Regions from separate parts of the Lysinibacillus sp. CTST325 genome, predicted to be linked through region 3. Evidence: riboswitches for the same ligand, from Rfam matches in the RefSeq annotation. Region 3 holds a riboswitch; each other region holds the start of a gene.
The links. A riboswitch is a leader RNA that binds a small molecule or an ion and turns the genes downstream of it on or off. The one in region 3 is predicted to bind cobalamin.

Region 1: another riboswitch for cobalamin. It lies ahead of ACYQ73_RS12650 (ABC transporter substrate-binding protein); the one in region 3 lies ahead of ACYQ73_RS09040 (ribonucleotide reductase N-terminal alpha domain-containing protein).
Region 2: another riboswitch for cobalamin. It lies ahead of mmgD (citrate synthase); the one in region 3 lies ahead of ACYQ73_RS09040 (ribonucleotide reductase N-terminal alpha domain-containing protein).

The regions. Positions count from the first base shown of each region.
Region 1 is NZ_BAAFHO010000004.1:212,726-220,496, forward strand. It holds gene ACYQ73_RS12630 (heterodisulfide reductase-related iron-sulfur binding cluster) at 1-1,466, opposite strand, end outside; gene ACYQ73_RS12635 (cob(I)yrinic acid a,c-diamide adenosyltransferase) at 1,942-2,505, opposite strand; gene ACYQ73_RS12640 (adenosylcobinamide amidohydrolase) at 2,781-4,256, opposite strand; gene ACYQ73_RS12645 (FecCD family ABC transporter permease) at 4,253-5,254, opposite strand; gene ACYQ73_RS12650 (ABC transporter substrate-binding protein) at 5,251-6,216, opposite strand; cobalamin riboswitch at 6,502-6,684, opposite strand; gene ACYQ73_RS12655 (acyl-CoA dehydrogenase family protein) at 6,900-7,771, opposite strand, start outside.
Region 2 is NZ_BAAFHO010000002.1:287,902-295,672, reverse strand. It holds gene ACYQ73_RS06855 (C40 family peptidase) at 178-1,092, opposite strand; gene ACYQ73_RS06850 (hypothetical protein) at 1,161-1,406, opposite strand; gene ACYQ73_RS06845 (DUF2089 domain-containing protein) at 1,605-1,970, shown strand; gene ACYQ73_RS06840 (SHOCT-like domain-containing protein) at 1,984-2,373, shown strand; gene ACYQ73_RS06835 (hypothetical protein) at 2,384-2,665, shown strand; cobalamin riboswitch at 3,545-3,739, shown strand; gene mmgD (citrate synthase) at 3,932-5,053, shown strand; gene ACYQ73_RS06825 (bifunctional 2-methylcitrate dehydratase/aconitate hydratase) at 5,152-6,585, shown strand; gene prpB (methylisocitrate lyase) at 6,662-7,576, shown strand; gene ACYQ73_RS06815 (acyl-CoA dehydrogenase family protein) at 7,613-7,771, shown strand, end outside.
Region 3 is NZ_BAAFHO010000002.1:696,358-704,128, reverse strand. It holds gene ACYQ73_RS09070 (bifunctional adenosylcobinamide kinase/adenosylcobinamide-phosphate guanylyltransferase) at 1-433, shown strand, start outside; gene cobS (adenosylcobinamide-GDP ribazoletransferase) at 473-1,249, shown strand; gene ACYQ73_RS09060 (histidine phosphatase family protein) at 1,222-1,821, shown strand; gene ACYQ73_RS09055 (bifunctional adenosylcobinamide kinase/adenosylcobinamide-phosphate guanylyltransferase) at 1,770-2,162, shown strand; gene ACYQ73_RS09050 (ECF transporter S component) at 2,446-2,940, shown strand; gene ACYQ73_RS09045 (hypothetical protein) at 2,937-3,620, shown strand; cobalamin riboswitch at 3,731-3,918, shown strand; partial or broken gene ACYQ73_RS09040 (ribonucleotide reductase N-terminal alpha domain-containing protein) at 4,081-5,382, shown strand; partial or broken gene ACYQ73_RS09035 (ribonucleoside-diphosphate reductase subunit alpha) at 5,724-6,635, shown strand; gene ACYQ73_RS09030 (ribonucleotide-diphosphate reductase subunit beta) at 6,648-7,688, shown strand; gene ACYQ73_RS09025 (tetratricopeptide repeat protein) at 7,750-7,771, opposite strand, start outside.

The DNA of each region.
Region 1 (7,771 bases), on a different contig from region 3:
GCCTCGTTTAATAAACGACAGAAAGCTAATGCAATTTTTTGCGAGCGGTTATCAAATGCACCCATGGAACCTACCCAGAATAAATATTCCATTTCCTCACCTGATTTTTTCAGCTCTTTCACTGTTGGAATATGAATCGCTGGATCTAGGTCACGCCAGTTTTCTTTTTCTTTACGGTTTAAGCCCCAAGGATTGCCTTGACGCTCGATATTTGTCATCGCGCGTTGTGCATCAGGGTTTACTTTTCCTTCAGTCATTGTTAAGTAACGACGTAAATCAATAATTTTATCAACATGTTCGTTCATAACAGGACATTGATCTTCACAGTTACGGCAAGTTGTACATGCCCAAATCTCTGATTCTGTAATAACATCGCCAATTAAAGATGGGTTATAGATATCTTCAATGACTGCCCCCTCAGCACCAGCTGCCATCGCTAGCTGATTCCCCTTTGTATTAGCAAAGAATTGATAAGGAACCCATGGCTTTTGCTTTGTTTCTACAGCACCTGTAAATGTTAAATGATCACGAAGCTTCACGATTAAATCCATCGGTGATAGCATTTTCCCTGTTCCTGATGCTGGACACATATTTGTACAGCGTCCGCACTCTACACAGGAATATAGATCTAACATTTGTTTTTGTGTAAAGTCTTGAATACGTCCAACACCAATTGCCGGAATATCCTCTTCATCTTCAGCATTTTCTAATGCTTCAAAGTCGATTGGTGTTAAAGTACCTGTACGATCTAAACGGTTCATGTACACATTAATCGGGCTTACAATCAAGTGGAAGTGCTTCGATTGTGGTACATACACTAAGAATGTCAAAAGAATTAATAAGTGTGCCCACCACATTACATAGAAAACAACAGCCGCTGCCGATGCTGGTAAGAAACTAAAAATAGCAGCAATGCCAGAAGCAACTGGCTCTGTATAAGTTAGTTCTTCACCATGCCAAATTATTCCCATACCATTTGCAAGTAATGTGGATACCATTAACCCACCAATGAAAATTAAGACAAGGCCATTTTTCCAGCCTCGTTTTAGACGTACTAGCTTTTCTACATAACGACGGTAAAATGCCCACACAACCGCCACTAAAATCATTAATACTACAAGCTCTTGGAAGAATGTAAACACACTGTAGAAAACGCCAAGCGGCAAATGTGATCCAGGTGCTAACCCCTTCCAAATTAAATCAATGGCACCTAGCTGCACCATCAAAAATCCATAGAAGAACATGACGTGAATCAAACCACTCTTCGGATCTTTTAATAGCTTGTTTTGGCCAAGTACATTGACCATAAGATAACGAACTCGTTCTTTAACACTTTCATCAAACTCAACCTTTTTCCCCAATTGCACAAACTTATAGCGTGTTTTTAACAGATAGAAGAACAATCCTACTGCATAAAGCACAACCACGACTGTTAGAACAATGTTTGCAATTACTAATGGACTCATGGTTGGTCCCCCCTTTAGTTTGTCGTAAGTTTCTCTCTTTGTGATAAATTAGCTAGTTCATACGTAAATGTACTTCATTCTATCATTATATTCCTATTCTAATAAATGAGTGAGCATTCAGTCAACATAAAACGGAAATATTTCTGATAATTTTATATTCTTACATTTTACTAGAAAAAAAGCCACCCTGAATTTTTCAAAGTGACCATTTTCTTCATTCTTTATAATACTGATTCTCACCATAACGTGGGATTGATTTCCGTTCCGACTGGGCGCTTTCCTGGGGGCGTCCGATGAGCCGCTTGGGCCAACACGATGTTGGTCACGAAGGAGTCGCCCAGTCTCCACTCCAATCAACCTATATCAAATATCATCCGTAATTTTTGAAAAAATGCGCCATCTGTCCAAAAATTTTGTTGTTGCTGCATTTCTTTAGCTAAAAATAAACATTTACTAAATGACAAAAAATTACAGACTATTTTTTAAAGACATTGCCACTTCGAATATATTCAACATCTGCGACATTCAATCTAAAATTAACAACACGTGCAGCTGCAAATAAATAGTCAGAAAGGCGGTTTAAATATTTTTGTACAATCGTCGGTACGTCTTCGATTTCCTTCATAAGCGTTACCATTTGACGCTCTGCTCGACGTGCTACTGTGCGAGCAATGTGTAAGGTTGCAGCTGCTGGTGCACCACCTGGTAGAATAAAGCGCTGTAACGGCGGTGCTTCATCTGACAATGCATCAATACGCGTTTCCAACACTTCAATTGGCTGCTCTGTCAGCTTATAATGACGTTCCTTCATGACGTTAGCAAGGTCGCCACCCGCATCGAAAAGCTCATGCTGAATTGTTTCTAAATCAATTAGAATATCCTTAAATAGTTCACGATCTAGTTCACTGACAGCCTTACCAATAAAAGAATTTAATTCATCAATGGCCCCATATGTTTCAACGCGTAAGCTATCTTTATCAACGCGTCCACCGATAAGACTTGTTTTCCCTGTATCCCCTGTTTTCGTGTAAAGCTTCATTTCTCTCATCTCCTAAAATTATTTTATCAATTTCGCCTTGGCGTAATTGCCGCTGACGCTTCGCTTTCGCGCAGATAAACAATGCGTCCGGATTTTGAATTGTGCCCAGGCCTGCACGAGGGCCGACACGATGTCGGTCATTTCGGTAATGCCACAGGACGTGGCGTTTTTACCGATGCAGGTCAGTTAGCCGTTTTCGCAAGATGCGAAGGTTTTAGGCTAACATCCTTTTTCATTCCTTTGAAAATCCGTGACATCCGCCGGAGGCATTATCTTCATTCAGCAGATGTTTCTGCCGAATGAAGATAATTTTTTATGGCCTGCACAGTTGTCTCAAAAACACCTTTACCGATAATCTTACCTACATCAGTAATGGGACCTCCGTACAGCATCTCTTCCCCTTTTTGTGTAGCTGCAATCAATAAACTATCTGTAGCAGTACTTGTCGCAATTGTACCACTAAGCTCATCACGAATATTTTCCGATTGCAATGCCTTTGTTTTTGCCTCGGTAGCCGTCATCATTGCTTGGAAAAACGCTTCTTCTGATAAACAACCATTAACAATAACCCACGTATTTATAGTACCAATATGTGGTTCATCTTGTCTTTCATGTGTACGAGACACATCAACTGCATTGCCAACTCCGGCCGTAACAGCAACAAGAACGCTACCAAAGGAAGCTTTAAATTCATTTATAGCTACAAGGTTTGTTGGGACAGCTGTTAACATGACGACTGTACCTGTAGCTGAAAAATGCTCTTTTAGTAAAAATTCAGTGACCTCTTTCTTTACATCACTAATGACATAATCTATTGGTACAGAGCGATTTAACAGACAATCATACCAACCGATACCTGGATTATGGACAGCTGAGGACACTGTTTTTAAAGGAAACTCTGATTGAAGTTTAATATAACGATCTGTAACAGTGAAATTTCCTTTTGTAATGACAGCACGCTGCTGCTGTTCAACAGATGCTGGCATCATTGTAATTTGTGGCTTTGGAATTTCTGGATGTGCATAAGTTGCAACACGGGCATGATAGACCTCTTCGATTTGCGCAGCGATTAATACTTCGTGTGGCGCCCCCAATGCCCGCATCCGTCCTTCCTCCATAAGTAATAATTCATCACAATAGAGGGAGGCTAAATTCATATCATGCAGTACCATAATAACGGTCAAACCACTTTCAATTGCTTCCTTTCGCACCATATCTAAAATTTGACGTTGATGGGCAATATCTAGATGGTTCGTTGGTTCATCTAACAGCAATATTTCCGCTGTTTGTGCAAGAGCTTGGGCAACAAAAACTCTTTGCTGTTCACCGCCCGACAAAAATTCCATCGGTGTCTGTTCATAGCGTTTCACACCCGTTTGCATCATCGCATGTTGGACTGCCTGTTCATCACGATCAGTCCAGCTCGAAAAGAAGCCTGTTTGATGTGGATAACGTCCAAGTGATACTGCCTCTCGAACACTGTTTGAAAAGGCATTAGCATGTAATTGTGGTAGCACCGCCATTTTTTTTGCTAATGCACGCGCATTGTACGAGCTACTATTTTTACCATCTACTAATATAGTGCCTGCGGTTGCTGGTAGTATGCCACTTATTACTTTTAACAGTGTGGATTTCCCACTACCATTCGGCCCTAAAATCCCTAGTATTTTGCCTTTTTCAACGGAAAAACTTATATCATGGACGATCGGTACGTCTTCATAGCCGCCAGAAAGATGTTCAACAGCAATCATGCCCGTACCCCCTTGCCTCTACGTTGCTTATAAAAAATATAAGAAAAAACGGGTGCCCCAATAAATGCAGTAATGACACCAATCGGTAGCTCTCTTGGCATAATAATTGTTCGTGCTATTAAATCACAAATAATTAGCAAAGTTGCCCCATTTAAAAATGATAATGGCAATAAATGACGGTGATCAGAACCCCAAACCATTCTCGTCATATGAGGAACAACTAAACCAACAAAGCCAATCGTTCCAGAAACAGCTACCGCAGCTCCTGTCAACATGGATCCACCCACTAAAATAATATATTTACTGCGCTTAACATTGACACCTAAATGCTTCGCGCGTTCTTCACCATATAACAGAACATTTAACTCGCGTCTTTGTGTCCAAAGCATAATAGAGCCAATTATGACAAATGGGATAATCATCTGGACGTATGGCCAACCACGCATCGATACTGAGCCGAGTAGCCAACCAATCACTTGGCGTAGCTCCTCACCAGATAATGCGATCATTAATGAAATCAAGGAACCTAAAAATGAACTAAATATAACTCCTGTTAAAATAAGAGTTTCCATTTTTAGTGAACGATCTACTATTCTAGCAAAGCCCATAACAGCAAACATCGTTAATATGGCACCTATCATACTAAAGGTTGGCAATGTAAAATGACCGATTACAGGTATTGAAACACTAAAGAAAATCGTCATCACTGCGCCCACTGATGCACCAGAGGAAACACCTAACGTATAAGGATCAGCCAAAGGATTTTTTAATAGGCCTTGAAAAGCTGCCCCTGCTATAGCAAGTGATGCCCCTACAAGCCCTGCTAGCATCACTCGAGGTAAACGAATCTTCCATAAAATATTGGCAGCTGTTTCATCAGCCGCCTTATTCCACAATACTTCTAATGGAATATGAACTGAGCCTATCGCCACACCACACCAGATGCTAATGATTAAAAGCGTAATTGCTGTTACATAGGCTGCAATTGTTTTACTCATTTAAACGCCTCTGGGTAAACGGCCTTTGCTAATTCCTCAAAACCATCTGCTAACCGAGGACCTTGACGACTTGTCGTACTTTCATCCACTTGTACAATAGCTTTATTTTTTACGGCAGTTATTGTCTCAAAGCCTGGACGTTGTGGAATTTTCGTTAAAATATTCGGTACATAATTATATGCCACAACAATGACATCTGGATTTTTCGCAATAATTTGTTCAGCTTCAATTGGATACCAGTCATTTACATCTGCTGCTACATTTTCAGCATGAATCATTTCTAGCATTTCATTCATAAATGTACCTTTACCAGCTGTATAAATCTGTGGCTCATCAGACGATTCTACAAAGACTTTCTTTGGCTCAACACCCTTAAGTTTTGTTTCAACTTCTTCAACTTTTGCCTTCATATTTGCGACCATTTTTTTAGCCTCTTCTAGTTTCCCCGTTGCACGACCAAGCTGTTCAATCGTTGTGTAAGTTTCATTAAAGTTTTTTGCATCCGCTACAACAAATACTTTTACACCGGCAGCCTCAAGCTGTTCAATTGCTCCTTTTGAATAACTCATACCCGATGCATGTGCAAAAACGATATCTGGCGTTAACGCAATAATTTGTTCAATATTATAATCTATACCGCCAACCTTATCTTTTTTAGTAGCCTCTGGTGGATAATCATCATTATCTGTCACGCCAACTATTTCATTATTTAAGCCAAGGCCAAATAAAATTTCTGTGTTACTCGGAATGAGTGAGACAATTTTTTCCGGAGGTGCTTCTAGCGTAATTTCCTTGCCAGTAGCATCCGTTATCGTCATTGGGAATGTTGCTTGATCTACTTTTGTTGTCTCTTGCTGCTCAGAAGATAACGGCTTTTCATTTGTTGCCTCTTTTGTATTACATGCTGCAAGCACGCCAATAGCTAAAAATGCTGATAAACCTATTTTCCAAATTTTCTTCATGTGAATCCTCCTTAGTCTATTTGTGCGTATAGTTTTTATTGTTTTTCTGATTGATCGATACATTTTAGTTTTTTTCGCCTAACATTGCGGGGTTATCATCAGCATTGCGAACTTCCAGCCAACATGTTGAGTTTATCGCCTAACATTGTGAATTTATCGCCCATGTTTTCAAATTTATCGACATTCATCTTCCAAAACAAATACCCCTCATCATAAAACAATGAGGGGGTCAAATTTGCACAAAAATACATATACAAAATCCACCATCCTATCCTCGTAGGCTACAACGTGTTTTCTATAAAGGCAGGTCTCCTGGCTCGTGCTCCATACGCTTTTTCAAGCCTTCCCGAAATTTCCAGTGGCGCAGATTGAAAAAACTCACACATACAGTGGCGGGACCGCATCGGAATTACACCGATTTCCCTTTTCACTTTACTTAAGTAAAGAACCTTTATAATATTCAGTTGATTGTATTATACATGAAAATGAAAGAAGTCGCCTCCATTCGAGACGACTTCTAAACAAATCAATTATGCCCGACATCCGCCGGAGGCTTTTGGCCAACAAGATGTTTTTTGTGCGAAAACGTAGCGACAACAACACTCAGTCATTGCCACAGGACGTGGCGTTCTTAGATTGAAATCCTCTATTTCATCTAGTGTTTGGACACCCACTGAAAGAAGTTATACGATATCTGAAAAATACTGTACCGTTTTCATTGGTGCACCCATTTCTCGCAATGCCCATGTATTCTCTAAATAAATATCTGCTAGCTTCTCATATTTGCCGCCGAATCTTTGTGCCCATTCGACTGCTACTACACTTTCATATAAATGCGCCATTTTCTCTGCGACCATTTTTGCTTCAAACGTTTTTGTTGCATCATCTAAACGGCTAAATGTCTGCAAAGTTGATTCTAGTTTTGCTAATTGATCCACTACAATTTCAACTAATGGACAGGCACCTAGTTTTTCTAGACGTTCTTCCATGACACGAACAAACATTTCGTGCGCATGAAACTTATCGACTAAACGAATAAGCTCTAAAGCTAAAATATTTGAAGTCCCTTCCCACACAGTAAGTACCTGTGCATCTCTTAATAACCGAGGTGTAACAAAATCTTCAATATAGCCGTTTCCGCCATGTAATTCAATGGCTTCACTTGCATAATGTACAGCTTGCTCTGCCGTTTCTTTTTTCATGATAGCAATATACAAGCGGTTTAAAATAATGTCCTCTTTATTCCCCTGCCCACTAGTTACTTTATCGTACAGCTGAATAAGATCAAAAACCGTGGCAACTTCTACATGAAGCTTGGCAGCGAATTTCCCTAGTGTATCCTGAATCATAGGATATTGCGTTAAAGGTTTACCAAAGGCATGACGATTTGTCACATAATGCTTCGCCTCTAAATATCCGCGGCGCATAATGCCGATAGAAGCAACCGCATTGCAAATTCTTGATAAATTAAGCGCCTCCAGCATATAGTAAATCCCTTTATTTGGGTCACCGACAACATATGCTAGTGCACCATCAAATTCCACCTCACCAGAAG
Region 2 (7,771 bases), 410 kb from region 3:
TTAACGCTATTTGTTCCAGATCAAACAACCTAAATAATTTTTAAGTCAGTACAATTAGTACTGGCTTATTTATACGTCTAGTGATTGAAAGTATGGGGGAGTGTGAAATGATATTGCCTAGAAGCAAAAGAACGAAAAAAGGCATCTCATCCATAGATGAAACACCTTTTCTTTAAGTTATTGAGCTAATCGTTGGAGGAAGGTATCTAATTGTACTAGTGTGACATTGTCTTCCACGCCGAACATATTGTTACCTTTACCAATCGTAATTTTATTGGAAGAGAGGATGGCTACATAATTGTAAGCCCAATGCGAACTTGGAACATCAACAAATTGTAACGCTGTCCCTTGTTGTTTTAAATGGAATGCTTCCACTAAAACTTTCGATAATTGACCACGTGTTATAGGAGAACCTGCATTGAATTTTCCGTTTACATCACCCGTAAAAACACCAAGTTTTTTTAGTGCTTCCGCAGCACCTGCATATTTAGACGATGGGCCTACATCAGGAAAACTTGAATTGGTATTACTAGTATCTAAATGTAATTGATTTGCCAGTTTAAGAGCTACCTCTCCACGCGATGCATATACGCTAAAGTCCACTTCAGTGCCTTTTACTTCTCCCAAATCATTTTCAGTGAAGTTTGCAATGCGTTTTGCCCCTACGTAACGAGATCCCCAGTAATAAGGATCATTAATTTTATCGATTTTAACCCCAGAACTTGTAGTAGCTGAAATAAAATTGCTGTCACCTATGTATATGCCAACATGGGAAACACCGCTCCCCGAAGTATTAAAAAATACAAGATCCCCAGTCTTCAACTGATTTTTAGTAATCGAAGTACCTTGCTGATATTGAGCTGTAGATGTACGTTGTAGTGAAATCCCTAACTTAGAAAAAACAATTTGTGTATATGCTGAACAGTCTATACCTGTCTTAATATCTGTTCCTCCATATTGATAAGGAACACCTATATATGCTTTTGCTGTACTTGTTAAATCTGCTATCGTTGCCGCTTTTGCATCATGCACACCCACACCTGTGAAGAACATAAACGATGCGAAAATCGGTAATAACCATCTTTTCTTCAATTAAACCTACTCCTTTCAAAAAGCTTTCGCAATTGAATAAAGTAAGAATAGCATGAAACAGGCATGAGTTATTTTTCATTAATATTACCGATTCCCCTTAAACAGCAAAATTGAAACCTTAATTTTAACTGTGTAAAACTTCTGCAACAATCATGGGCAATTTTACTAAAAATAGTTAGAATAATTGGATGAAAAGGGGTTAAAGTGTTGATTTGGATGTTTAATCCAACAGACAAACCGTTATATATGTTGAAGGTTTTCTCAATAATTGTTGCTATTACCACTATTAGCTTGCTTGCATTTTCATCTGTCATGCTTTATAAGCATCACGTTTTATGTCAGATCGCATACTCAAGAGTTGGAGTTTTTCTAGTCGAAGAATGCGGATAATCAATAATATTGAATATCGAATTAACATTATTGATTTTAGGTGTTATAAAAATTAATTTTATTGTTCACATTTTTAATTATTTGTTATATAATCAAATCAATTAAAAGGAAAGGACTTAACTATGGCTTATAAAGTAATCACAAATTGTCCTGTCTGCAGTAAAACATTGAAAATTACAAAGTTACAGTGCTCTCATTGTCACACGACGATTGAAAATGAGTTTGAATTATCTAAGCTGGCATCCTTATCAAAGGATCAGCTTCATTTTGTGGAAGTATTTTTAACATGCAGAGGGAATATCAAAGAAGTTGAAAAGGAACTGGGGATTTCGTATCCAACAGTTCGAGGAAAGCTAACAGACATCATTTCATCCCTTGGCTATGTGCAGAAGAAGAAAAATGAAGTAGACGAGAAAAAAGTTGTCACTATGTTGGAAAATGGCGAAATCACACCAGAAGAAGCCATTAAACTCTTAAAAGAAGAATAAGGAGGAATTTATTATGAAAGAGGAAATCTCAAGAGTGTTAACAATGGTTCAAGAAGGTAAGATTGATGCAGATAAGGCATCGGAACTAATTCAAGTATTAAAAGAGAAAGCAGAAACAGAGGAAAACCTTTTAGAAACACCGACTAAATATTTAGATAAAACTTTAAAAATTCGTGTTGTATCAGCCGAAAATGATAACGTCACGGTCAATTTGCCTTTAAAGCTTGTCAAGGTTGTATTAATGGCTGGACACAGCATCGCAGCGAGTATCCCTCAATCGGAAAAATACGTTAAAGATATAGACATAAACCTTATTATCGAAGCAATCGAAAATGAATTAGATGGCCAAATTGTTGATATTAAATCGGCTAACGGGGATACCGTTTCGGTCATTATTGAATAGTGATTTGCTTATGATGTATGTAAAAGTGAAAGCTAAAGACGTTCGGTTTACCATTCCAGTTCCATACGCTATGTTAAACATTGTTATTTCAATTTTGTCTTCAAAATTTGTTCAGCAAAAAGCAAACAAATGGACAAAAGAGCACTTCGAAAGAAAAAAACTGAACTTTACCTTTCCGCTAATTGACAAAGAAGCGCTAAAGCCTATTGTCAAGGAACTGAAAAATTATAAGGGAATCGTGCTAGTCGATGTCAAAGCTAAAGACGGTACTGAGGTTAAGGTTAAACTATAATTTACAACTCCTTATTAGCATTTTGAAGTAAAAAGCCTAATTTTCTTGCTTACAATATCGAGAAAATCAATAAAGTTATTTCATTTTAAAATTCACAGACGAGCATAATCGGCTCTAATTTAGAACGTGTTATAGCAAGTATTATTATTTTGGCGAATCGATCACAATCCTTGATACTTCATAAATCGCCACTATAGAAATGTAAATTTAATCAAACGAAAGAATAAATAACCTATCTATTTATTCCCACGATTTGCAATCATGTATGATTTAGTGGAAACTTTCTCAAATTGGGATGAGGGTTTAATTATACTCAAGCGTGAATAAAAAGAGCATGTTTTTTATCAAAAACATGCTCTTTGTTATTTAAAGAAAACGAATGATTACATATAATTTGATAGAAAAGTTTATGCAACACTTTTTTGAATTATTATTAAATTAGTCATATGTAAAATAGCTATGTAAATCCCTCGATTTATCCTCAATGTCCACGAGTTACTTCTTTCACGGCTTGCAACTTCCTCTAAAGTTTCGTTTAGTTCCATCAAGCCCCCAGATAATCCCCCAATCTAACGTATCCGAACGATGTTGAAAGAGTATCTTCTTGTCATCGTTTCCCACAGGAATTGTCGATTCGGTGCTTATAATTGGTTTGCAATAAGTATTAGCATTTACTAAATAAGAAGCCTCTTTTCTTTTTACAAGCTTTGAAAATGGCTTTGTTGATATCCATTAACAATCTTTTTTGTACGAAATAGTGCTAAAAAATGTAGGATAGTTCTTGAAAAACGAAAAATAGCTTTTTATGATCAGGCTTCTCTAAATTTCAACTATATTGATTGTTTTGAAAACTCTATGTTAAGGTGAATAGACAAATTGAATATGCTGAATTTTGGTGGTTCAAATGGATTGGATTCCATTTGATTAAAAGGGAAGTTGGTGAGAGTCCAACACTGTCCCGCAACTGTATTTAGGAGTTCGATAACAAGGCCACTGTTTTGTTTGTCAAAATGGGAAGGTGTTATTGTAGCGTTGATCATAAGTCAGGAGACCTGCCACTAAGGTAAGCATCAATTGACCTACGAGGATAGGGAGGTGTTAGCTACTGCATGATCTTTGTGAATTCATGTAAATTCACTGTTTTTTTGCTCTGTCATGCTTTTGTAGATTAACAACTTCTAAAGGGGTAGAAGTTGTTTTTTTGTTGTTCTTTCGTGTTTGAATGGTAACGCTTACAAGAATAATTAAACAAAGGGGTTGTAATGAATGGAGTTAAATTATTCACCAGGTCTCGATGGAATCATTGCCGCTGAAACAAAGCTATCTTTTTTAGACACTGTAGGAAGTCAAATTGTTATTCGAGGGTATGATTTGATTGAATTATCACAGAGATATTCGTATTTAGACATTGTCTACTTATTGTTACATGGGGAAATACCAATTACCGAGCAACGAAATGACTTACAGGACAAGTTGAAATTTAATTACGAGGTTCCACAGGAGATATTTCAAATTTTCAAGTTATTGCCTAATGGGACACATGCTATGGATGGACTTAGAACAGGAATTTCTGTTTTAGCAGGCTATGATGAGCAAATCAATAATCGTTCTACTGAAATGAATTTGATGCGAGCATATAGACTTTTAGGTGGCATGCCAAACATCGTAGCGAATAGCTATCGAGTATTAAATGGTCAAGACGTCGTGGAGCCTGATAGCCAGCTTTCCTATAGTGCTAATTTTTATTACATGATTTCTGGCAGAAAACCAACTGCGTTAGAAGAAGAAATCTTTGATCAGTCACTCGTTTTATATAGTGAACATGAGATGCCAAATTCAACGTTTACAGCTCGTGTGATTGCCTCTACACATTCTGATTTGTATGGTGCTTTAACTGGGGCTGTCGCATCATTGAAAGGTAATTTACATGGTGGGGCAAACGAGGCAGTGATGTATATGCTTCTTGAAGCCAAAACAGTAGAAGGCTTTGAGACATTGCTGAAAAATAAACTACTAAATAAAGAAAAGATTATGGGCTTTGGCCATCGTGTATATATGAAAAAGATGGACCCAAGAGCGCAAATTATGAAAGAGGCTTTGCACAAATTATGTTTGGAGCAAGGGGATGACCGTTTATATCACATGTGTGAAGCTGGCGAAAAAGTGATGGTACAGGAAAAAGGATTATACCCAAATTTAGATTATTATGCGGCACCAGTGTACTACATGCTTGGTTTGCCGATTGAAATATTTACACCAATCTTCTTTGGCTCACGAACGATTGGCTTATGTGCTCATGTGATAGAGCAGCATGATAATAATAGATTATTTAGACCTCGTGTCAATTATATTGGCGAGCGTCATAACCTTGAAGAATTATCAGTATAATCAAGTTTTAACAACTCACCATAGAGCTGATGGGCATTCTGACCAATGTCCATCAGTATACTAGTATGGCAAAATTATACAATGAAAGGAAGATATAGATGATTAAAACAAATGAAATTTCTAAAACAGATCAATTACTAACTGATATTGCCGATTACGTATTAAATACAACGATTACAAGTGAAGAAGCATACGAAACAGCACGTTATGTTTTATTGGATACTTTGGGTTGTGGCATTTTAGCCTTACAGTATCCTGAGTGTACGAAACTTCTTGGTCCAGTAGTACCAGATACAGTCGTCCCTAATGGCACACGTGTTCCAGGAACTTCCTATGTTCTTGATCCAGTTAGAGGCGCCTTCAATATCGGTTGTATGATTCGTTGGTTGGATTATAACGATACTTGGCTTGCGGCTGAATGGGGACATCCATCAGATAATTTAGGTGGGATATTAGCTGTTGCAGATTATTTGAGTCGCGTACGTATTGCAGAGGGTAAAGAGCCTCTTAAAATGAAAGACGTTTTAGAAATGATGATACAAGCCCATGAAATACAAGGCATTCTAGCACTAGAAAATAGCTTAAATCGTGTAGGTTTAGATCATGTTCTGTTTGTCAAAATTGCGACAACAGCCGTTGTGACAAAGGCATTAGGTGGCTCTCATCAAGAAATTATCAATGCGTTGTCAAATGCTTGGATTGATAATTCGAGCTTACGAACATATCGACATGCACCTAATACTGGTTCAAGAAAATCATGGGCTGCTGGAGATGCAACAAGTAGGGCAGTGCAAATAGCTATGATGGCTGTGAAAGGCGAAATGGGTTATGCAACTGCCCTTTCAGCACCTGGCTGGGGATTCCAAGACGTTCTCTTTAATAAACAAGAATTAAAACTTGCGAGACCACTTGCATCTTATGTCATGGAAAATGTTTTATTCAAAGTTTCTTATCCAGCCGAGTTTCATGCACAAACCGCCGCGGAATGCGCAGTGCATTTACATCATGAAGTGAAAAATCGATTAAATGAAATTGAAAAAATTGAAATTACTACACATGAATCTGCCATTCGCATCATCGATAAAGAGGGACCTCTCAATAACCCAGCTGATCGTGATCACTGTATTCAATACATTATAGCAATTGGTCTCATCTATGGCGACATTACAGCAGACCACTATGAAGATGATGTGGCCGTAGATCCACGTATCGATGACTTGAGAAATAAAATGGTGGTCGTTGAAAAAACACAATATACAATGGATTACTTAGACCCGGAAAAACGCTCGATTGCCAATGCTGTACAAGTTTATTACAAAGATGGCACATCATCAGAGCTAGTTGAGTGTGAATATCCATTAGGACATCGATTCCGTCGTGAGGAAGCATTCCCTCAAATCATTGATAAATTCCAGCAAAACATTGGTACACATTATTCTCAAAAACAATTCAATAAAATTAATCAGATTTGTGCTGATAAAGAGCTTGTCGAAAATAGCTATGTTCATGAATTTGTAGATTTATTCGTTTAAATTCATTCCGCAGATGGCACGGAATCAGAAAAAAGTTCTTTGTGCAGCATAATTGATTATTGGGAGGTTTTTATAGATGGCGTGGATTGTGAACGAAGCAATTTCACAAAAACAAATGGCACAACAGTTTCGAGCTCTCATAACTCGTTCAACCATTTTACAAATACCAGGAGCTCATGATGCAATGGCTGGTTTAATGGCTAAAAAAGTTGGCTTTGAGGCATTATATCTTTCTGGAGCTGCCTACACTGCAAGTAGAGGCTTACCTGATTTAGGAATGATTTATTCAAATGAGGTTGCTCAGCGTGCTAGCGATATTATCCGAGCTACTAATTTACCAATTCTAGTGGATATCGATACTGGCTTTGGTGGTGTATTAAACGTTGCTCGCACAGCTCGTGAAATGGTAGAGGCAGGGGTGGCCGCTGTACAGCTTGAGGATCAAAATCTTCCTAAAAAATGTGGTCATTTGAATGGTAAAACACTCGTCTCCCAAGAGGAAATGATACAAAAAATAAAAATGATTAAACAAATAGCACCTACTTTAGTTATTGTTGCCCGAACTGATGCAAGGTCTGTAGAAGGTTTAGAACAGACTATCAATAGAGCCAAAGCCTATGTAGCAGCCGGAGCGGATGCTATTTTCCCAGAGGCTCTACAATCAGAAAAAGAGTTTAAACAATTTGCAAGTGAGTTAGATGCTCCTTTATTAGCCAATATGACTGAATTTGGACAAACACCGTATTATACGGCTAAGGAGTTCGAAAAAATGGGCTATTCGATGGTTATTTATCCCGTTACATCCATGAGAGTAGCAGCCAAAGCATATGAACGAGTGTTTGACTTAATAAAAAATACAGGGACTCAAAAAGAAGCTATCGAGGATATGCAAACTAGAAGTGAGTTATATGAATCAATCTCTTATTATAAATTCGAAGATTTAGATAGTGAGTTGACGAAAACCGTCTTACCTAAAGAGGAAATAAAGTAATTTGCTTTTCTCCTCTTTCTTTCAAGGAGGGCTAGTATGGATAAACTAGAAAACAAAATGACGATCTTTACACCTGAGGACTTTCAGGATGAGGAAAAACTCATAGCAAAAACTGCAGAGCTGTTCATTAAACAGGATGTTTCACCTAATATTTCAGCTATTGAGCAGCATCAATATGATGTCACTCGTCAATTA
Region 3 (7,771 bases):
GATGGAGAAGCGAATAGTGCGTCATCAGGCAGACAGACGTGCACAAAATATTGAATGGCTGACGATAGAAGCACCTTATGACATTGCAAATACATTACATAAACTGACCGATGGAGATGTCGTGTTATGGGACTGTGTTACGACATGGCTGACAAATGCTTTTTACGAGGGTTTTGACTCGGGCACTCCCTGTGTGGAACAACCCGGCTGTTTAGAGCAGAAGCTAGAAGTTTTAAAAAAGGCGGTAGAGACGTTGCTTAAGAAAAGGGTGACGTTTTTTATCGTCTCAAATGAGTTATTCGATGAGCCTCCTTATTTTAGCGAGGAAGTAGAATTATATCGACAAATGCTTGGGAATTTACATCAATGGTTCGTATCGATAGCGGATGAGGCGTATGAAATAAATTATGGTGTCGTAAAGAAATGGAAATAATGAATGACGCTTTAAAATAGAAAGAAGGTAGGCAAGACGATGAAAAATTTCTGGCATAGCATACAACTTGCGTTTCAATTTTTTACAGTTTTGCCGGTGCATAAAGAAATTCCTTTAACGAAGGCAACGATTACCGGGATGTTCGCCTTTTTGCCGTGGATAGGGGCGCTTATGGGTACCGCAGTGGCAGCGACGATTTATAGTTTAACTGAATGGACGGCTAGTAGTGAGGTCTTGCTTTCCTTTGTGATTATCGGATTGTTTGCTTTATTTACGGGTGGTTTACATTTAGACGGTTTTATTGATATGGGGGATGCTTATTTTTCGTATCGAGATCGTGAGAAGCGGCTTGAAATTTTAGATGATCCACGTGTTGGCGCATTTGGAGTACTATCCGTGCTATTTTTAGTGCTTGGTAAATTTGTGATATTGCATGAGTTATTCGTACAGCATAAGTTTGCACTATGGATGCCTGTGTTTATTCCGTTATTAACACGAGTAGGCATGAGCTTTTATTTTATGTCGCTCAAATGCTCAAAGGAAAAGGGGCTTGCCTACTTTTTTAAAACACATATTAAGCCGAGAATACTTATTTGCTTTATGCTTATCACATTAGTTTTGGCGTATAGTAGCTTGTTGTTTGTCATAGGTTTTTCCATTGTTCCACTAGTGTTGATGGCTGTATTAGCGATTGCCTTTTTAGTCTTTCGGCAATTTACTGTGCGCAACTTTGGTGGCGTTTCTGGAGATTTACTCGGTGCATCAATTGAAGGAATGGAGGTTGTATTGTGGGTGACGTTGTTATTGTTCACTTAATGAGACATGCACCGACAAAGGGAAATTTGGAGAAGCGTTATATAGGCTGGACAGATTCTGCATTAGCTGATCCTTCTTTACTGACTAGTGTAGATCAAGATGTCACAAAGGTGTATGGTAGTGATTTGCTGCGCTGTAGAGAAACAGCTGCCCATTATTTTCCGAATGCAACATATGTGTCTGATAGGAGATTTCGAGAGTCGAACTTCGGTGAATTTGAAGGGCGAACATATGAGGACTTGAAAACAGATAGTCGTTATTGTGCATGGTTAGACGACCCCGTTCAGTCACCGCCTCCAAAGGGGGAAGGCTTGGATGCTTTTTGTGCGCGTGTCATTGAAGGGTTCACGGCATTACCAAAAAACGAAGATGTTTATCATCTCGTTGTCCATGGTGGAGTTATTCGAGCACTTCTCGTTGAATTTGCACCGACTGAGCAAACTTTTTGGTCGTATCAATCACCGCATGATAAAATGTTTTCTTTAACGTTTACAAGAAAGGCTTGGGAGGAGGGAGCGAGATGCATGTCTTTATCGGAGGTGCCTATAGTGGAAAAACCGACTATGTCATGAAATTGCTCGAAGGTCAAAAAGTTGAGCTAGTAGATGGCAATCTACCTGATGGCAGCCCAGCCTGTGATGTACTAGTTATTAAAAATATAGAGAAGTGGCTCCTGACACAAGATCTTGAGGAGGATGAACCCCTTGTCAAAACCTTTTTGACAAGACTAAAGACTCTGGAAGAAAATTGTGCAGTCTATATAATAGTGACCGATATGGGACGTGGAGTTGTGCCAATGGAAAAACAGGCACGATTGTTGCGTGATACATGTGGGCGTTTGTACCAGGCATTATTTGCTGAAGCCGAACAAATCGTACGCATTTGGTACGGTATTGGGGAACAAATCAAATGATATAGTTTTAAAAAAATTTTATTAGGCTTTTCATGTTGGGGATAAGATTTCCAAGGACGTATGCTTTGTAAATAAGTTGATTGGAGTGGAGGTTGGGCGACCCCTTGGGGATTAACAATAGAGGAACGAAGGCTAAAACCATCACGTCCTGTGATAACGCCTTCGTGACCAACATCGTGTTGTGCAGCGAAGCGGCTCATCGGACGCCCCCAGGAAAGCGCCCAACCGGAACGGAAATCAATCCCACGCTATTATAAAAAATTTAAAGAAAAGAGGAAATGGGATGGATCGACAAAGATTGATAAAATTGACGCTCACTGCTATGGTAGCGGCAATTTGTGCAGTAGGTGCAGTTATTAAAATTCCAATATTTATTTCAACTGCTGCGCTTGACTCTGCACCTGCATTGTTGAGCGTTGTATTTTTATCTCCAGTATTAGCTGGAGTTGCGGGAGTCATTGGGCATTTTATCTCAGCCTTAACTACTGGATTTCCATATGGGCCTCTACATATTATTATCGCAGTAGAAATGTTTATTGTTGTATGGGTCTTTGGGGTCATGCATAAAAAAGGAATGCATTTCTGGAAATGGCCTGTGGCACTTGTTTTAAATGGCGTTGTGGCACCTTTACCATTTTACTTTATCATTAGTCCGGCATTTTACTGGGCGGCACTGACTAGTCTTCCATTGGCAACACTCATAAACCTAGTGATCGTTGCAATTGTGATGCCAATTTTGTCGAATGTGTTTGGGCGTAAAGAAGGTCGAGTACATTGAGAAATGCAATAAAAATAGGTGAGCTGTTTGCTACAACAGATAATGCCGCGGCGATTGGTGAAAAACCACAAGATGTTGTGTCTGCCCCAGACCAACTAACGGCATACTTCACGGCGCGTGTTACTTTTTTAGAGCAGCTTGCTGCAAATGCTTTACCAAGCCATATTTTACTCGCTAATTTTTCAGGGGATGCTGCATGGTCTCGTTATGTTGCAGGCATTCAGCAGGTTTTTGATGAGGCTGGTCTTAGTTGTCCGCCGATAGATGGTAGTACAGAGTCCAATATGGCGACTGTACAATCAGGATTGTCTATAACGATGCTAGGTGAGCAGCAAAAACACGCAGCAACTAAGCATGAACAGCTTAGTTGGTACACCTATGGACTACCGCTTGTAGGCAATGAAATCCTTGCACAGCCTGAAGATGTCGCACAGCTGCAACCTATTTTTCAGGCGTGGAAAGAGGGAATCGTGCAGCAAGTATGGCCAGTTGGATCAAAAGGTCTACAAGCCGAATTTACTCGGCTTTTTGGTGAACAACAGGTCAAAAGTTCGTTAGATGTTGAGAAATCGGCTGGTCCATGTGCAGTAGTTTTGCTAGGAATACAGCCTGAAAAAGAGCAGCTAGCACAAAAAAAATTTCCTAGAAATTTTGAAAAACTACGTAAAACTGCATTGTAATTGGGCTTGCTTCGAGAAAATGTCGCACTTTATAACGTGCAAGGGGCAAAACGCCTATTGCAACAATAAACACAATATGTTAGATTTGTTTAGGAGTTAAAACACAATATATAGTATTTTGGACGAGCGGTACCAATATGGTTTAAAAGGGAATTCGGAAAAAGAGTCATCTTAAGCCGAAGCTGTCCCCGCAACTGTAAGTGCTGACAAATGATGAGTAGGCCACTGTGAAGAACGGGAAGGTTATCATTTGGAGGAAGCATGAGCCAGGAGACCTGCCGATATGTTCAAGACAGCAACACATTCTTCGGGGATTGAGAAGTGGAGGCGAGAGATTTGTTCACTTCTTTGTGTGCATGTCCTTCATTTCCATTTCCGATTTTACTGCGATCACGTAACCGATAGATGTTGCGTGATCGCTTTTTGTGTTGCTGGAGAAGGAAAGGGAGAGAATGTGTACATGACAATTCAAATCGAACAGCAAATTGCTAAGCTAAAGAAAAATTACACGGAGGATGAACTCGAAAGTTTTGTAAGATTATCGGATCGATGGCTACGAAAAAACGACAATGCGACATTTGAAGCATGGGCGGATGCGATGATTTTACAAACGCTTAGCTTAATTGATGAGGAGGAGCCATACTGGACATTTGTCGCAGCTCAAGTTTATTTAGAAAAACTGTATGATCAATTTGCAACGCGTCGTGGTGTCTCAGTGAAAGATGTTTATAAGGTTTTTCCAGAACATTTAGCACACTATACAGAAGCTGGTTTGTATCATGAAAGTTTAACAACAAAGTATAGTGAGCAGGAGCTTCAGGAACTCGCTTCTTATCTAGAATCAAGTCGTGATGAGTTGTTTACGTATATTGGTTTAAAAACATTAATGGACCGCTATGTAGTCCGTGATTACACGAAAACACCAGTGGAATTACCGCAGGAACGATGGATGGTCATTGCAATGACTCTGATGCAGGATGAAACAGAAAATCGTTTAGAGAAAGTCCGTGAATCTTACTGGGCAATGAGTAATTTATATATGACTGTTGCCACACCGACATTATCGAATGCAGGTAAAACACATGGACAGCTATCTAGTTGCTTTATCGATACAGTAGATGATAGTTTACAAAGCATTTATGACACGAATACAGATGTCGCAACATTATCGAAGTACGGCGGTGGTATTGGTGTTTATATGGGTAAAATTCGTAGCCGAGGCTCATCTATTAAAGGTTTTAAAGGTGCATCAAGTGGCGTTTTACCATGGATTAAACAGCTTAATAATACAGCGGTTTCAGTCGATCAGCTTGGGCAACGACAAGGAGCTATTGCTGTCTATCTAGATGTTTGGCATAAAGACGTCTTTACGTTTTTAGATTTACGCTTAAACAATGGGGATGAACGTCTACGTGCCCATGATATTTTCACAGGGCTATGCTTACCGGATATATTTATGGAAACTGTTGAGGCACGTGGGGATTGGCATTTATTTGACCCGCATGAAGTACGAGAGGTTATGGGCTACTCACTAGAAGATTTCTACGATGAGAAAAAGGGTGACGGTTCTTTCCGTACTAAATATGAGGAATGTATCGCGAATCCATTGTTAAGTCGTGAAGTCGTACCAGCCATTGATATTATGAAGCGTATTATGCGCTCACAGCTAGAAACAGGCGTGCCGTTTATGTTCTATCGTGATGAAGTAAATCGTATGAATCCGAATAAGCATGAAGGGATGATTTACTCAAGCAATTTGTGTTAATAGTAGCACCTTCAATCAGAAATGGTTGTCGAAAACTCCGTTAAACGGGGAAAGTCACAATGTGATAACCCACCGTGCTAAATCTTTTGATTAAATTAATTAATCAAAAGTAAAAGCCTAACGACTATCGAAAGCATAGCTCATTGAAAAATATGAGTGAAGAAGCGAGTAGAGTACCCCTCAAGCGAGGCCCTATAAAATGGGATAATTCATAAAGGGAAAAGCGGAGCATCCTACAGGTAGAGCTGAGGATGATGATATAGTCTCCTCTGTATAGTGATATACAGCAGTTCAAAAGAGAACGGATTAGGTTTAGCGAACCTAGTTGAAGAAAAAGGACAGAGATATTCCAAAATATGTCAGCGACTGAATTCGAATCTATTACCCTAGAAGATGATGTCATCGTAACACGTCGCAAGCCTGGAGATTTCGTTGTATGTAACTTATCATCTATTAATTTAGGTAGAGCTGTACCGGCTGGCGTTCTAGAACGATTAATCCCAGTTCAAGTACGTATGTTAGATAACGTTATTGCTCTAAATACAATTCCAGTAAAACAAGCAGAGCGTACGAACCTACGCTACCGTGGTATTGGACTTGGCACATTTGGCTGGCACCATTTATTAGCTTTGAAAGAAATTCAATGGGAGTCTGAGGAAGCTGTAGAGTTTGCGGACAAGCTATATGAGGAAATTGCGTATTTAACGATTCGTGCTTCTAACGATTTGGCATGTGAAAAAGGAGCTTACCCATTATTTGAAGGCTCAGATTGGCATACGGGTGCGTATTTTGACAAACGTGGCTATGACAGTCATAAATGGAACGCGTTACGCGCCGCGGTTGCTGAAAAAGGGATGCGTAACGGCTATGTAATGGCAGTTGCACCGAACTCATCAACATCTATTTTAGCAGGCAGTACGGCTACGATTGATCCAATCTTCCAAAAGAGTTATTCAGAAGAGAAGAAGGATTACAAAATTCCAGTAACAGTACCTGATCTATCACCTGTGACGACTTGGTATTATAAATCTGCTTATTTCATCGATCAAAATTGGACAATTAAACAAAATGCTGCACGAGCACGTCATATCGACCAAGGCATTTCACTTAATTTATACGTTCAAAATACGATTAAGGCGAAAGATTTACTAGCATTGCATATGAATGCTTGGGCGAGCGGTGTGAAAACGACTTATTATGTGCGCTCAACGTCTGTAGAATTGCTAGAATGTGAGTCTTGCGCGAGCTAGGAGGAAGTAACAATGACAACTATTACAAAACGACAAATTATGGATAAGGAAGCACCAAACCGTTCAACAGGAATTGTCAACGGACGTTCTTCTAACATTTTAAACTGGGATGATGTGCGTTTTAGCTGGGCATATCCAAAGTATAAAAAAATGCTAGGGAACTTCTGGACACCGTTTGAAATTAATATGAGCAATGATGTCAAACAGTTTCCACAGCTATCAGCAGATGAACAGGAATCCTTTTTAAAAATCATTGGCTTGCTAGCGCTATTAGATAGTGTACAAACCGATTTTGCGGGGAAAGTAGCGGATTATTTAACAGATTCAAGCTTAAATGCACTAATGATTATTTTAGCGCAACAAGAGGTAATTCATAATCACTCTTATTCCTACGTGCTATCAAGTATTGTCAACAAAGACGAGCAGGATCGTACGTTTGACTATTGGCGTACAGAGCCAGTGCTAGAGCGACGTAATGACTTCGTTATTAAGGGCTACCAAGCATTTTCAGAGGAGCCATCTGTTGAAAATATGCTAGAAGCGATTGTTTATGATGTAATTTTAGAGGGTTTATTCTTCTATTCTGGCTTTGCGTTCTTCTATCATTTAGCACGTAATCAAAAAATGGTGGCCTCGTCAACGATGATTAATTATATTAATCGCGATGAACAGCTACATGTCGATTTATTTGTGAAAATTTATCAAGAGCTATTAGAGGAATATCCTGAATACGATACACCTGAACGAGCAGCTCGTGTACAGGAAATCTTCCGTGAAGCCGTTCAACTAGAAATCGATTGGGCCAATGAAGTGATTGGCGATAAAATTGCTGGCCTCGATGTGGAAGATGTGCATGATTATGTACATTTCTATGCTAATGTACGTTGTAATCAGCTTGGTGTAGAGCGTCCATTTGAAGGCTATCGTAAAAATCCATTGAAGTGGGTTAAAGCATATGAGGATGTTGATTTAGGGAAAACAGATTTCTTCGAGCAGCGTTCTCGTCAGTATGTAAAGGTTAATGTAGAAGATAACGGCTTTGATGATTTGTAAAAAACTATAGAGAAAAAAACAGCCATGTTGCGTGTAGAATGCTAACATGGCTTTTCTCTAGTTATTCAAAAAAATCGTCTTTG